DNA from 3 places in the Alteromonas sp. LMIT006 genome. Region 2 is predicted to be linked to each of the others. Evidence: predicted binding sites of a transcription regulator. Region 2 holds the regulator's gene; each other region holds the start of a gene.
The links. Region 2 encodes ArgR, which controls arginine synthesis, uptake and breakdown. Its sites were predicted from a motif close to ANTGAATANNTATTCANT; they were not measured.
Positions count from the first base shown of each region.

Region 1: the regulator ArgR is predicted to act here: its motif matches at 1,366-1,383, upstream of NLG07_RS06680 (OadG family protein).
Region 3: the regulator ArgR is predicted to act here: its motif matches at 1,145-1,162, upstream of gltB (glutamate synthase large subunit).

Region 1 is NZ_CP101291.1:1,417,913-1,420,193, reverse strand. It holds gene oadA (sodium-extruding oxaloacetate decarboxylase subunit alpha) at 1-985, opposite strand, end outside; gene NLG07_RS06680 (OadG family protein) at 997-1,266, opposite strand; gene elbB (isoprenoid biosynthesis glyoxalase ElbB) at 1,643-2,281, shown strand, end outside.
Region 2 is NZ_CP101291.1:230,203-232,483, forward strand. It holds gene mdh (malate dehydrogenase) at 15-953, opposite strand; gene argR (transcriptional regulator ArgR) at 1,142-1,606, shown strand; gene NLG07_RS01100 (VCBS repeat-containing protein) at 1,655-2,281, shown strand, end outside.
Region 3 is NZ_CP101291.1:62,966-65,246, reverse strand. It holds gene gltB (glutamate synthase large subunit) at 1-983, opposite strand, end outside; gene arcB (aerobic respiration two-component sensor histidine kinase ArcB) at 1,534-2,281, shown strand, end outside.

The DNA.
Region 1 (2,281 bases), 1.2 Mb from region 2:
GGACGCGAGGGATTTCTTTTAATACCTCGTCCATTTTGTCCTCAGCCCCTTGTTCGCGTAATTGATTTTCCATGTTGGTTAACATGCCACCAGGTACTTGCGCAGTCAAAATTCGAGCATCAACACCTTTTAAGCTACCTTCAAATTGTGCGTATTTTTTGCGAACATCGCGAAAGTACGTAGCAATGTGTTCAAAACTCTCCAGCGCAAATCCCGTATCTCGCTCAGTCCCTTCGACCATAGATATCACGGTTTCTGTTGCAGTATGACCATACGTCATGGACATCGGAGAAATGGCGGTATCGAGCATGTCAATGCCCGCATCAATGGCTTTTTGATACGTCGCGGTCGATAGACCTGTCGTAGCATGACATTGCATCGCAATGGGTACATCAACGGTCTTTTTGAGTGCGGTCACTAAGGTTTCGCATTCATATGGGTTTAATAAACCCGCCATGTCTTTAATACAAATCGAATGTACGCCTAAATCTTCTAAGCGCTTAGCCATATCTAACCAGAGCTCTAAGTTATGCACCGGAGAAATGGTATATGCCAATGTGCCTTGAGCGTGTGCACCGATATCCACTGCCGTCTTAATGGCCGTTTCAACATTGCGCACATCATTCATCGCATCAAAAATTCGGAATACGTCAACACCATTGGTATGCGCACGCTCAACAAATTTAGCGACGACATCGTCGGCATAGTGACGGTAGCCGAGCAGGTTTTGTCCACGTAACAGCATTTGTTGCTTGGTATTGGGCATGGCGGCTTTTAATTCGCGAATGCGCTCCCAAGGATCTTCGCCAAGGTAACGAATACAACTATCAAAGGTTGCCCCACCCCAAGATTCCATTGACCAATAACCTATTTTATCCAGCTCAGCTGCAATAGGTAACATATCATCCAAACGCATACGAGTCGCTAAAAGAGATTGATGCGCATCACGTAGCGCCAACTCAGTTAAGAGAAGTTTTTTTGACATTATATAGCTCCTTATGAACGACTAGTATTGCCTTGACGATACGCGTCAACTGCCGCTTTGATTGCGACCAACGTATCATCATTAGATTGCGTAGTAGGTTTTGGTGCTGCCATAGCAGGCGCGGGTTGTTGCGTTTGAGACTCAGGAAAAGCCAAACACAGCTTAGTCATGAGCTTGACGCTGAAGATCAAAATAGTAAGAAAAACAAACACCACCGCCATTCCGGTTGCAAGTAGTGTTGCCGCTTCAAACAAAAGCTCATTAATTTGGGTAGGTTCCATTAGAGACACTCCCATTAGTTTAGGATGTTTTCATTATCAACTAGATCAATACTCAATAACAAGGGAAAGGTGACCAATTTAATACTTTTTTCTTATAAATTTGCATAAATAGTCATTAATAACGCCAAAAAATTCATCATTTTTACATTTAAATAACAAGCGAGGAGTAGACAATGTCAGTTATTACTAGCGTTTCAGGTATTCTTTATTGCCTAAATTGACAGAATACGAAAATTGGTCTTACCATTTTATGTTTAATTATAGACGCAGGTTCTAGGCAACGAATTTTATTCACAAAATTGACTTTGAGTATTTACAATCACAGGAAAATAAAGGTAACTTTGACTTCATTGAAATCAAACAGGATGGTGTAAAAATGTCTCAAAATATAGCAGTGGTTTTATCTGGGTGTGGCGTCTTTGATGGAGCCGAAATCAACGAAGTTGTGTTAACGCTTTTACACCTCGAAAAGAACGGCGCAAGCTATCAATGTTTTGCGCCTGATCAGGCTCAGCATCATGTTATTAACCATATGACCGGTGAAGAAATGCCCGAATCGCGTAATGTGCTCATTGAATCTGCGCGCATTGTCAGAGGCAACATCAAGCCATTATCTGAATGTGTGGCGAATAATTTTGATGCGCTGATTATTCCAGGTGGTTTTGGTGTCGCAAAAAATCTGTCTGATTTTGCCTTTAACGGGACCAATATGACGGTGAACTCTCAATTGCTCGACTTAGCCAAAGATTTTAAAGACGCGCACAAGCCTGCAGGCTACATGTGCATTGCGCCAGCGCTTTGCTCACATATTTATGGAAAAGGCGTTAAAGCTACAATTGGTACGGATGAAGATACCGCATCAGCCTTGAACGCTATGGGGGCTCAACATTGCTCAGCACAGGTCGGAGATATTGTTATTGATGAAGAAAATAAACTCGTCACAACACCTGCGTATATGCTTGCAGAAAACATCGTACAAGCTGAGAGTGGAATAGCCAAGTTAGTGAGCGAAGTA
Region 2 (2,281 bases):
TATTCTGCAACAGGTTAACCGTTTACGAAATCAACACCTAGTTGAATATCGCCACGTAAGCCATCTAACATGTCCGCTTTTGCTTGTTGTTCAAATGCACTTAATTCGCCGTAGGATAAAATTTCTTCTACGCCGTTTTTACCTAAACGTACTGGGTGCGCAAAGAATGCTGCGTCATCAGAGCCATCAACTTGTACGTAAGTGTACTCAGTAACCTCTTCACCTTGCATTGCTGCAACTAGAGATAAACAGAAACGCGCAGCCGCTTGACCCATTGATAATGTAGCAGAACCGCCACCCGCTTTCGCTTCAACAACCTCAGTACCGGCATTTTGGATACGAGTAGTAAGCGCCGCAACTTCTTCATCAGAGAAAGATGCGCCTTCAACTTGAGAAAGTAAAGGAAGAATAGTCGTACCTGAGTGACCACCGATCACTGGTACGTGAACATCAGCGACATTTAGACCTTTTGCTTCAGCAACAAACGCTTCAGCACGGATTACGTCAAGCGTGGTCACACCGAATAATTTGTTTTTGTCGTAAACGCCTTTTGCTTTCAAGGTTTCGGCTGCAATCGCAACTGTCGTGTTCACAGGGTTAGTAATGATGCCAACACATGCGTTTGGACAGTTATCGGCAATTGCTTCAACTAAGTTTTTAACAATACCAGCGTTGATATTAAATAAATCAGAACGATCCATACCAGGCTTACGAGGCACACCCGCTGGAATCAAAACAATATCACAACCTGTTAATGCGTCTGCTAAATTATCCGCACCATGACCAGTTACTGCAACAGCAGTTGGGATGTGGCTTAGATCAACCGCAACACCAGGAACCACTGGAGCAACGTCATATAACGCAAGTTCAGAACCCGCAGGCAATTGCGTTTTAAGTAATAAAGATAATGCTTGGCCGATACCGCCAGCAGCGCCTAAGACTGCTACTTTCATGTTTTTCTCCTAAACGATAGTAGATAGTGTGTTGTTGCCTTCCACCCTAATCGACATGGCTTGAGTAAGCAATTGTCCATTAGTTGTAGGTATTAGTTGTAGGTGATAGTTATAGGTACGAATTGCTTTATTTCAAGCCCTAATGCAAAATACCAATAAAAATAAGTATTCTTGATCAAGGGATCATTATGCCTACCGCCAAACAAGAAGAGTTGATTAAAGCGTTTAAAGCGATTCTTACCGCCGAAACCTGTGGCTCTCAAAGCGATATTGTTGAACAACTCAAAGCGAGTGGGTTTGACAATGTCAGTCAATCAAAAGTCTCTCGCATGCTGACCAAGTACGGCGCTGTGCGAACACGTAACGCGCTCGGTGAAATGGTATATTGCTTGCCGCCTGAATTGGGTATGCCCACTGCCAAGAGCCCTTTAAAACAGCTGGTGTATGATGTCACTCATAACAACGTGATGGTGGTTATTCGCACAAGCCCTGGGGCCGCACAGTTAATTGCAAGACTACTGGATTCACTGGGCAAGAAAGATGGAGTATTGGGGACCATAGCTGGGGATGATACGATTTTTATCGCCCCCGCTGACATCGCCAAAATAGACGATGTGTGTCGCTACGTGGAAGATTTATTTGAAAATGTGTAACTAAGCGTCTACTCTCCCGTTTGGGAAAAGGCAACATCACGGATAATTATGTTCAACAGACGCTTCGTTTATTCTTTCTTTCTGGCATGTACATTGACCGCATGTGGCGGTGGTGGAGGTGGCAGTGCAACACCTCCTCCCTCCAATAATACTGGTACCCCTTCACAGCCTACTGCAAGCGACAGAGACGTCATTAACAATGGCCTAAATCGCAGTCAAACCGAGCTTGAACGCGCCGCCAAAGGCCTTGTTGATAGCAGCTATACAGGAAGCCAATCCCCATCCACCATGAGCCTGAGCAATGTGTTACAACAATACGATATGCTCATTGGGAATATGCAGATCAATACCGTCGATATTGCACTGGAAAATGCTTTGGATTTTGAAATTGGTTCTGCTACGAGTTTTTCTAGTGTCTGTAATTATGGTGGCAATATGGTCATCGCAACCAAACTCAACAGTGATGCAGAAGGTAATATCACCATCAAATTTAATCGGTGCCAAGCTAACCTTGACATTATTATCAGCGGGCAAATGACAGTCGTCATCACCGAGAACACCAACTCATTTATTAGTATGTCTGCTTACTTTAGCGACATTGCTGTGAATTATTTCGATGAACTGGTCACCATGAATGGCTTCATAGACACCCGTTTTCCAACTTATGGCGTCACA
Region 3 (2,281 bases), 170 kb from region 2:
GAGTTAAATTCATAAAACGCACGCAAGTCCTCATCCATTGTCTTGTTGTTTTGATACGCCGGTGGTACCAATAAACGCATGGCTCGGAATAAGTCCATACCACCAGCTAAAAATAGTTCTAGCATGTTGTCCAATGAAGATGAATCAGATCCTGAGGTATTCACAAATGGTGCTGCGTCTTTCAGGTCTGGAATCAGTGGAGTAACGAATTTACTCGTGCGAGCAATGGCCCAATCACGATTGCCTTTAATGGTGTTAATTTCACCATTGTGCGCTAGAAAGCGGAAAGGCTGAGCCAGTGGCCACTTCGGTAGGGTATTTGTTGAAAAGCGTTGGTGGAAGACACAAATACTTGACGTCAATCGCTCGTTTGCCAAGTCGAGATAAAAAGCAGGTAAATCTTTAGGCATGACCAAACCTTTATAAATGGTCACCAAACCTGACAAACAGCAAACATAAAAATCTGGGTCGTTTAATAAACGCTTCTCTGCACGGCGACGCACCATGTAAAGGCGTCTTTCAATATCTGTTTCGCGCCAGCCATTAGGTGCATTGACGAATACTTGCTCAATTTGCGGTACCCCAGTCAATGCCAGTTCGCCCAGTACTGATTTGTCGACTGGAACTTCACGCCAACCTACTACATCAAAGGTTTCTTTTATGAGTTCTTCGTTAATAACTGTTCGAGCCGCTTCAGCTAGAATAGGATCTTGGTTTAAAAAGACCATGCCAACTGCGAAATTTTTGTTTAAACGCCAGCCTTTATCTTCGGCAATACCACGGAAAAAATCATCAGGTTTAGCAAGAAGTAACCCGCACCCATCACCTGTTTTCCCATCAGCAGCAATGCCGCCACGGTGTTGCATACGATCCAAACCTTCAATAGCGGTGGATACCAAACGGTGACTAGGTTCACCTGTGGTGTGTGCGATAAGGCCAAAACCACAGTTATCCCGCGAATCAGTTGGCTGATATAAACTCATTAATGATCTCCATTAAAAAACATAAATAGCCACAATGCGTAGTGCATCGTGTGCATTCACTGTCTAGGGCACTTTTTTACTATAGCCTTACAAGCCTTGCGCAGTGTGCTGCGGCGCGAACTTGCAAACCACCTTGGCGGGCTCTCTCTTACTAGCTGATATTAGAATTCTTATGCATTTTTGTCTAGCAGACTGGCTAAAATACATTGAAGCGACAATTAGGTCAAATATTAGTTTGTTTATCCTGATTTACAAAATAGATTTTTATAAACTTTTTTTATAATGAAATCAATTGTTTAATTTTTTTATTGGGGCTAATAGATAGTGATGAATATTCTAAAAAAAACGTAGAAAAAATGAATTTATTCTAATCAAATGCGTTCACAAATTTGTAACATTATTCATTTTTATGAATTTTTATTCATTATTACTGGGTTTTAATGCTTGTTTTGATGGTGGGTTTAACGTCAATTTTTATTCAAACCTGAAAAGTGTCCTTAGAACTAGATTCTGATACAATGTATTTGTTGTTCAATAACTATTTATTGCCATGCATTCATCTCAATCACGTTACACTTGGGCTTTTCGTTTTGCTAGCTTTGTCGAACGGTACGGTACGTTAAAGCTCAGTCTCTTTTTTGTTTTATTAACACTCGGCTTTACCATTGGCGGTTCCTACGTAATCCGAGTGAGTTTGGACAGTGAGCCGACGCTCGAAGATTTTATGAGCGCAATTATCTTAACGATGCTGAGTGCACCGTGGGTGTTGTATTTTTTTAGCGAATTGGTCAAGCAGTTAGAACATTCTCGAGCTCATTTAAAAGAAGTGATTGAAGAATTAGAAAGTCTTCGAGAGGAAGACGTTCTTCTCAACAAAGAACTTCAGAATAATATCAAACAGCTCAACTACGAAATTGAACAACGCCGTAATGCTCAACTTGAGCGAGAAAAAGTGTTTGAAGAGCTCGAACGAGAAATTCGCGATAAATCAGAACAAGAAATTCAAGCACGTCGCTTATCTATGCTGTTACGTTCCATCATCGATGCTTCACCAGATTTAATTTATTATCGCAATGAAGAGGGCAAGTTTGCCGGCTGTAACCGAGTGGCAGAGGACTTAACGGGGCGAACCCAAGATGAGTTACTCGGACTTACTCCGCATCAAGTGTACGATGAGGAACTCGCTCGTCAGGTGGTCACTTCGGACAATGAAGTATTAGAGAAAAACGTGTCTTTGACTGAAGAGTTGTGGTTACGCTTTCACGATGGGCGCCGTCGTTATTTTGAAATGCGCAAAG